Regions from separate parts of the Marinococcus sp. LNHM4E3-1 genome, predicted to be linked through region 1. Evidence: predicted binding sites of a transcription regulator. Region 1 holds the regulator's gene; the other holds the start of a gene.
The links. The regulator Rex, encoded in region 1, represses fermentation and respiration genes when NADH is low (regulators of the CRP and FNR family bind a similar motif). The targets are predictions, from matches to a motif close to TTGTGAAATATTTCACAA.

Region 2: the regulator Rex is predicted to act here: its motif matches at 2,257-2,274, upstream of ACTRXI_RS05915 (cytochrome ubiquinol oxidase subunit I).

What each region holds. Positions count from the first base shown of each region.
Region 1 is NZ_JBQLID010000025.1:6,757-10,960, forward strand. Features, by position in the region: gene tsaD (tRNA (adenosine(37)-N6)-threonylcarbamoyltransferase complex transferase subunit TsaD) at 1-13, shown strand, start outside; gene ACTRXI_RS16000 (ATP-binding cassette domain-containing protein) at 61-2,001, opposite strand; gene ACTRXI_RS16005 (redox-sensing transcriptional repressor Rex) at 2,172-2,819, shown strand; gene ACTRXI_RS16010 (DUF4305 domain-containing protein) at 2,893-3,081, opposite strand; gene ACTRXI_RS16015 (lysostaphin resistance A-like protein) at 3,083-3,808, opposite strand; gene groES (co-chaperone GroES) at 4,159-4,204, shown strand, end outside.
Region 2 is NZ_JBQLID010000004.1:149,743-153,946, forward strand. Features, by position in the region: gene cydB (cytochrome d ubiquinol oxidase subunit II) at 1-822, opposite strand, end outside; gene ACTRXI_RS05915 (cytochrome ubiquinol oxidase subunit I) at 809-2,218, opposite strand; gene ACTRXI_RS05920 (transglutaminase-like domain-containing protein) at 2,436-3,038, opposite strand; gene ACTRXI_RS05925 (NCS1 family transporter) at 3,128-4,204, opposite strand, start outside.

The DNA of each region.
Region 1 (4,204 bases):
GCTTCATACGTAACAAAAAACCCGTGCTCTCTTTTGCAGAGAACACGGGTTTTGCTGTAACTAGGAACTGGATTCTTCGAGCTGCAGCTCTTCCCATTCCTCCATCAGCTGCTCTAGCTCGCCTCTCAGTTCATTGATTGAGGTCTGATAGCCGGCGGCCTTTTCATGGTCTTCGTATACGTCGGGCTCGAAAAGAGCTGCTTCCTGCTCCTCGACGAGCTGTTCCTTGGCTTCAATATCCTGTTCAATTTGCTCGATGCGGCGCTGCCGCTTGCGGGCCTCCCGCTTGGCTGCTTTGTCGTCTGCAAACGAGGATTTAGCCGCACCGGCATCCTCCTGCTTCGGTCCTTCACGCTCGGCCTGAAGCGCTGCTTTTTCCCGTTCTTCTTCTTTTTTGAACAAATAGTAATCATAATCCCCGATGTAGTTGCGGACGTCGCCGTCCCCCATTTCGAGAATGCGTGTTGCAATCCGGTTCAGAAAGTACCGGTCGTGGGAAACAAACAAAATTGTTCCCGGGTAATCAATCAGAGCGTCTTCGAGCACTTCCTTGCTGTCGAGATCGAGATGGTTGGTCGGCTCGTCAAGCAGCAGAAAATTCGACTTCTGCATCATCATTTTGGCGAGCGAGAGGCGCGCTTTTTCGCCGCCGCTAAGGTCGGACACCTGCTTCAGCACGTCTTCGCCGGTAAATAAAAACTGGCCGAGCACGGTACGAATATCCTTTTCGTTTTCGAGCGGATATTCATCCCACAGCTCCTGCAGGACGGTTTTGCCTGAATTCAGTTCGGCCTGCTGCTGGTCGTAATAGCCGAGATCTACTTTACTTCCGAGCTGAATATGCCCTTCATCCGGTTCAAAGTCTCCCTTGATCGTTTTTAAAAAGGTACTTTTCCCCGTCCCGTTTGGTCCAATCAGCGCAATGCTCTCACCGCGCTGGGCCCGGACATTTAAACGTTCGAACACAGGCGCTTTGTTGTCAAAACGAAAGGTGAGGTCTTCTGCTTTCAATACATCGTTGCCGCTCTGACGGTCGATGTCGAAGCGCAGAGTAGCGGATTTGCCGTCCCGCTGCGGTTTGTCGAGCTTATCCATTTTCTCGAGCTTTTTCCGCCGGCTCTGGGCCCGTTTTGTTGTAGATGCGCGTACGATGTTTTTCTGCACGAAGTCTTCAAGCTCAGAAATTTCCTTCTGCTGCTTTTCATAGGCCTGCATTTCCTGTTCAAACAGCTCGGCCCGTTTTTCCTGAAAGGCACTGTAGTTGCCGTAGAACAAACGGGCTTTCTTATGAATAATTTCGTATACCTTCGTTACGATCTGGTCCAGAAAGTACCGGTCGTGGGAAACGATCAGGACAGCCCCCGGATAACTGCTTAAATACTGCTCGAGCCAGCGCAGTGTATCCATATCAAGATGGTTGGTCGGCTCGTCAAGAATTAAGAGCTCCGGCTTGGCCAGGAGTAGCTTGCCGAGAGCAAGACGGGTCTTCTGGCCGCCGCTTAACGACTGCACCGGCGTGTCGAGGGAGAAGCTGCCAAAGCCAAGACCCGCCAGCACCGTGCGGATGTCGGACTCGTAGCGGTAGCCGCCGCGCGCTTCGAATTCCTGCTGGCGCTGGTCATAGTCGGCCATCAGCTTTTCATAGGCCCTGGCGTCGTCAATAATATCGGGCTCGGACATTTTCGATTCCATACGACGCAGCTCCGCTTCAGCTTTTTGCAGGTGGGTAAAAACATCAAGCATTTCATCCCACATCGTTTTATCACTGTTCAGGCCGGTATGCTGCTCAAGATACCCGAATGTCGTGCCCTTTGGCATCGTGATCGAACCGGAATCATACGAGGATTCACCGGCAAGAATTTTCAGGAGAGTGGATTTGCCGGCCCCGTTTTTGCCGACCAGGGCCACCCGCTCACCTTCCTTTACCTCGAGTTTTATTTGATCAAGTACGGTTTCTGCCCCAAAAGACTTGGTGACACCCGAACATTGAAGTAAAATCATATTTATATAGCTCCTTTAATAACAACTCTGATAGTATCAGTGTATCGTACTTTTCGGCGAAACGCGAAATAGGATACGTCTTGCTGCAGGTAAGCGTTTCGGTACGTTTTCATAGGGACGCATGCTATACTGTCTACAGACAATGACAATACATTTAGGTGGAAATAATTATGAATACAGACCAGCAAAAAATTCCGCAGGCAACCGCAAAGCGGCTGCCCCTATATTATCGATTTCTGGAAAGCCTGTATGCAACAGGCAAAACCCGCGTTTCTTCAACCGAATTGAGTGAGGCGGTCAAGGTGGATTCGGCAACAATCCGCCGGGATTTTTCATATTTCGGCGCGCTCGGCAAGAAAGGGTACGGCTACAATGTACAGTACCTGCTGTCGTTTTTCCGGACTACCCTGGACCAGGATGAGGCGACAGACGTCGTACTTCTCGGCGTCGGGAACCTCGGGAAGGCGCTGCTTCGCTACAATTTCTCCAAAAATGAAAACACCCGGATTGTGGCTGCATTTGATATCAATAAAGACATGGTGGGAGAGCAGATTGGAAATGTGCCGGTGTATCATACCGATGATCTGGCGGAGAAGCTTGAAGAGCATAACGTTTCCGTAGCAATGCTCACCGTGCCGTCCGCCGCCGCCCAGACGACTGGAGAAAAACTGGTGGAGGCAGGCATCAGCGGCATTCTGAACTTTACCCCGGCGCGCTTATCCGTCCCTGCGTCTGTACGCGTGCATCATATTGATCTTGCCATCGAGCTGCAGACGCTCGTGTACTTTCTGAAAAATTATCCGCTGGACAACGAATAGGCTGCCAGCAGGATACTTCATTTATACTGACCCATAAAAAAGGGACCAGCCAACATTCAGGCGGTCCCTTTTGCTATTTCTTCTTTTTCTGCTCCGACATGAGGCGCAGATAGTTGAACCCCATCACGAGGTCGTAGGCGGCAAAGGCAGCGAGCAGAATGCTCCAGAACGACCAGGAGGACTCGCTGACGGAAAAGTACGTAAACATCAGCAGGACTCCGCCGAGCACAAAGTAAAAAAGGGCAGCGGTAGAAGCTTTCATATTACATCAACCCCTGAACAAGCAGAATAAGTGCGCTCTCGGCTTCACGCATAATGCGTTCGATTTCATCCTGGAACAATACCTGAATACCGACCACAAATGCGTTCATGATGGAGTGGACGATTATCGGCACGATGATGCGGCCGGTTTTGACATACAAATAAGCGAACACAAAGCCGATCATAGTGTAAACGAGCAGGTGGGTGAAATCCAAATGCACAGCAGCAAATATCAGGGAGCTGATAATAGCGGCAATAAAAAAGTTCGTTCGTTTGTACAGCGAGCCGAATATAGCTTTACGGAACACCAGCTCTTCGAGAATCGGTCCGATCACAGCTACAATAATGACAAAGGCCGGCATGCTGTTAACAAGCTCGATGATCTGCGCCGTGTTTTCAGACGCCGTATCGATGCCGAGCAGGTTCTGTTCAATCAAACCGGCAACGATCTGACCGGCGTATGCGAGAGCGAACCCGATAAAAATCCAGGCGACGGAATTCGGCCACGGCATTTTTGGTTTATTAAACGCAAGACTTTGGCCTCTTTCAGGAATCAGCAGAATCAAAATAACAATCAAAGCGACGATAAAGCTCGCAAAAATCCAGAAGTACGAAGCCTGCTGTGCGGAATCAAAGCTGCCTACAGCCAAAAGGGCCGGGACGGCAACGATGCCCGAAAGCTGCATAAGTACATAAATAATAACAATGCTCCAGTAACGTGCGGCCATGGAAGGGGATCACTCCTAATCTCTCTCGGTTAAATCCAATTTCGAACGCTCTAATTGTATCACAGGTACCTGCAGGAAGAATAAAGAGAGCGCTTGCGAATTTATGACAATTTTGAAATATAAGGTTAATAAAACGATTAGCAGGGAATGTGAATTCAGGTGCCATCAAGCGCTGGAGTGGGAAAAGGAAGAAAAAATTTTCGCTTCCCTCTTGCAAACAAAGCCCAGGTTGATTAATATAATAATTGGGTTTAGCACTCGAATGGAAAGAGTGCTAACAACAAATGTTGTTACTGTCGTTCCCGTTACATATAACGGACGATGAAAATATTCTAAGGAGGTTGTTTTCCTTGTTAAAGCCTTTAGGTGATCGACTCGTACTCGAACAGGTAGAAT
Region 2 (4,204 bases), on a different contig from region 1:
AAACATAGCCACAAAAACCGAAGCGATAACAGAAGCTATCCCGAAACCTGAAAAGATAAACGCCCAGCCGTCTCTTCCCCGCAGGGAGAAAAGAAATGCAGCGGCATAGCTTACTACAGCAGCAACGGTAATGGCTGCCACCCATCCGCCTTTAACCACATACATATCAGTATTAAAAACAGACAGCACCACGAAAACAATCAGCGCAGAGAAAACAGCCGCTGCGGATCTCCGAGCATGTTTACGCGCCCGCTCCTGTACTTCTCCGACTGTTTTCAACGTCAAAAACATCATACCGTGCAAGTAGCATAAAATTACGAGCGTGAGGCCGCCGGCCACCGAGTATATATTGACAAAATCGGTAAACCCCGCCCTCATTGTCATCGTTTCATCAATTGGCATGCCCTTGAGCATACTCGTAAACAACACGCCAAACAAAAATGGCGGCATAAGGCTTCCAAGAAAAATGCTCCAGTCCCACGTTTTTTTCCAGTACATGTGACGGCCCTTTCCCCGGAACTCAAACGCCACGCCCCGGATAATCAGAGCGAGCAGGACGAATACAAATGGGATGTAGTAGCCGCTGAACATAGTAGCGTACCAGTGAGGAAACGCAGCGAACACCGCTCCTCCGGCCGTGATCAGCCATACTTCGTTGGCGTCCCAGAACGGGCCGATGGTATTGATCAGCACCCGGCGCTCCTGGTCGTTTTTTGCCAATACCCTCGTGCCCATGCCGACGCCGAAATCAAATCCTTCCAGGAAGAAAAATCCAACAAACAAAACAGCCACCAGCAAAAACCAAAATTCACTGAGCTCCATGTTCATATGCCTCCTTGTCAAATGGATCTATCACCGGCTCCTGATCTTCATCCTCCGGGTCATGCTCAGTGCCTTGTTTGATTTCTTTAATGTATAAATAAACCATCACAAGGCCAAGCAGCAGGTAAATTGTAGTAAATGTAATGATGGAAAATAAAAGCGACCCCACTGAAACATTTGGAGAGACCGAAGCAGCAGTCGTCATCAAGCCAAAAACGGTCCACGGCTGCCGGCCAATTTCTGTCATGATCCATCCGGCGGTGTTTGCTATAAACGGGAAGGCAATAAGTGCCATCATCAGCTTTAAGTACCAGCGGCGTTCAAGAAGCGTTTTCCGGAATAAAAACCAGAGACCGAGCATTGAAGCTGTAATCATAACCATTCCAGCACCAACCATAACCCGGAAACTCCAAAAGGTTGCGTTTACCGGCGGGATGTAGTTTCCCGGGCCATACTCTTCTTCGTATTCCGCCTGAAGTGTCTTCATTCCTGGCACTGAGCCCTCAAATTCTTCATAGGCAAGATAACTGAGCAGATACGGAAGCTCCAGCTGTGCTTTATTTTCCTGCGCTTCGACATCCATCCAGGCAAACAGGTTCCACCCGGCCGGGTCTTCACTGTCCTCCCAGAGAGCTTCACTGGCTGCCATTTTCATCGGCTGTGACTCCATCAAATGCTGCGCCTGCACATGGCCGCTGAATGCTGTTCCCATACCACCGATCAGACCAAGCGCCATCGCCAGGGCAAATGATTTCCTAAACAGGGAAACCTCTTCTCCCTTCAGCATTTTATAAGCACTTGCGCCGCCTATAACAAACGCTCCTGTCGCAAAAGCACCGAATATAACGTGCGGAAATTCCACTAAAAACTGAGGATTGGAAAGAAGAGCAAAGAAATCATTCATTTCCGCCCGGCCGTTCTGCAAAATATAACCGACCGGCTCCTGCATAAAAGCATTGGCTGCGAGAATCCACATGGCTGAAAGAATCGTTCCAAGCGCCACCAGCCAGATACACATCAGGTGAATGCCCTTTGGCAGACGATTCCATCCAAAAATCCACAGCCCGATAAAGGTCGATTCCATAAAGAAGGCCAGCAGAGCCTCTACTGCTAGTGGCGCCCCGAACACATCGCCTACAAAACGGGAATATTCCGACCAGTTCATACCAAACTGAAATTCCTGAATGATACCAGTCACCACCCCGATTGCAAAATTAATTAAAAAAAGATGGCCCCAGAACTTCGTCATTTTTAAATACACTTCTTTACCGCGGAAATAATATAATGTCTGCATAATTGCCACCATAAAAACAAGTCCGATCGATAAAGGCACAAAGAAAAAATGAAAAATCGTCGTCGATCCGAATTGAATTCTGGCTAAAATCAACTCATCCACTGTAGAAACCCCTCCCCTGTTCACTATTTCACAAATTCAAGTGAAATTATTCACATGACTCGATATTATTATGCTCCTGAACGTGATAAAAATCACATACTATTTATGACAAAGCTATTAACATATTGTGGCAAAAGTATGGCAGATATTAAAATCGTTCCAGGTCTTATCCTCCCGGAACGATTTTGAATTTTATTATGTCATATGCCAAAAATGATTAAGGAGCTTTAACAAGCGACTCCGGAAGCGCGTACCGATACATATACACCGGGTCCTCGTGACGGTCCAGGACACTCAGAAGCTCTGCCGGCGGTTCCGCGTATATTCCCGGGTAGTCCTGCTCGTCCTTTGCCTCCTCCACGTTAAAGGCCAGCTGTTCTTTATCGGTAAAAAATTGTGCGTCAATGCCGGGTTTATTGCCCCTTGCGTCCAGCCGCACCCATCTGTCTTCTTCGTGAAGATAGACGGCATTTAAAGCATGAATGCAGTAGCCGTCTGACGATTCTTCGAAGAGAGTTAGCCGCTGGTAGCAGAAGCCGCATGGTATCCCTTCCGAGCGGAGAAGCGCCGCCAGCAGATGAGACTTGGACCAGCAGATCCCCTCGCGGTATTTCAGCACCTCCGAGGCTCTCCGGGTAACTGTTTTACCCTGAATATCCCACGAATGGCTGACTTTATCACGCACAAATAAGTAGGCAGCTTCTATCTTTTCTTTTTCATTCATTTCCGGAAAAAACAATTCCGCCGCTTTCTGCTGAATACTTTCCGCCGCGTAATCGATGTCATAGGTTTCCTGTAAAAATTCTATAAGTTGCACCATCGCCCTGCCTCCCTTTATGTATAATTATACTAAATAAAGAATTTAAATACAAAAAGAACAGGCAGCTGCCTGTTCTTCATTTCTTCTTATTATTGCTTTATCCACTGGGGCTCCGGTTTTTCGTTCATTGTCTCTTCTTCAATGAAGCTTTGATTCATGCCCTCCTGGACATAGGGTTCGTGCCCTGCAATCCAGTATTTCATTAATACAGTATAAAGAAGCAGTGCCGGCAGGCCGCCGATAAACCATGAGCCGTCAATATTAATAAAGGAAACGGCAGTACCAACAACAATGGATATAATAGCTGCGGGATTCCATCCTTTAAAAGCCTGGAACAGCTTGCTTTGTTCGTACAGCGCTGCTACGTTATAATTCCGTTTATGCACGAAAAAGAAGTCTGCAATCATTACACCGAATACCGGCCCCAAAAAGGCGGAAACAATGGCAATGAAGGTTGTAAAATATGCAGCATTCATCAGCCACCACGGGCATGTGAACGTAGCGAGTATACCAATGATGATGCATGACTTCGCCCAGGAAATTTTAAAAAGGTCCATTGCTACTAGCGCCGGTGGCATAATGTTAGCCATCAAGTTCGTCGTCACCTGGGCTATCGCAATAAAAATCAGTACGATAATGCTTGCCACGGTAGAAGGAATATATTCGGAAATAACATCAATCGGGTTCCAAATTCCAACCGCAGCCGCTCCGAGCATGCCAATAAATGGAAGCAGAATGCTCGGCGGCACCATACCAACCAGATGAGCATTAATATAGGTGGATGTTTTTGTCTTTTTCGGGACGTATCTTGTGTAGTCTGACACGTTAATCAGAAGGGCTGCAAACTGTCCCACCAATACGGTCATTGCAAGCCAGAGCGGAATGCCCCAGGATCCGTCCACATTCGCGGCTGCCTGCACCTCAAATCCAAACGTCGTTAAAAACAGGAAAATTAAGTAGATGATACCGCCCATTATGATGACAGAACCGATAATTTCCACCCATTTGATGGATTCAATACCTTTAGCCGAAAGAAAAATCTGCAGGGCCTGAAAGCCAAAAAACCACACCCATACATTTTCAAAGCCTATAAAGCTCGAGGCAATCTGATTCAAAGCCTGCGCCCCGAGCCATGTCTGTATCCCGAACCAGAACAAAGCCGGAAT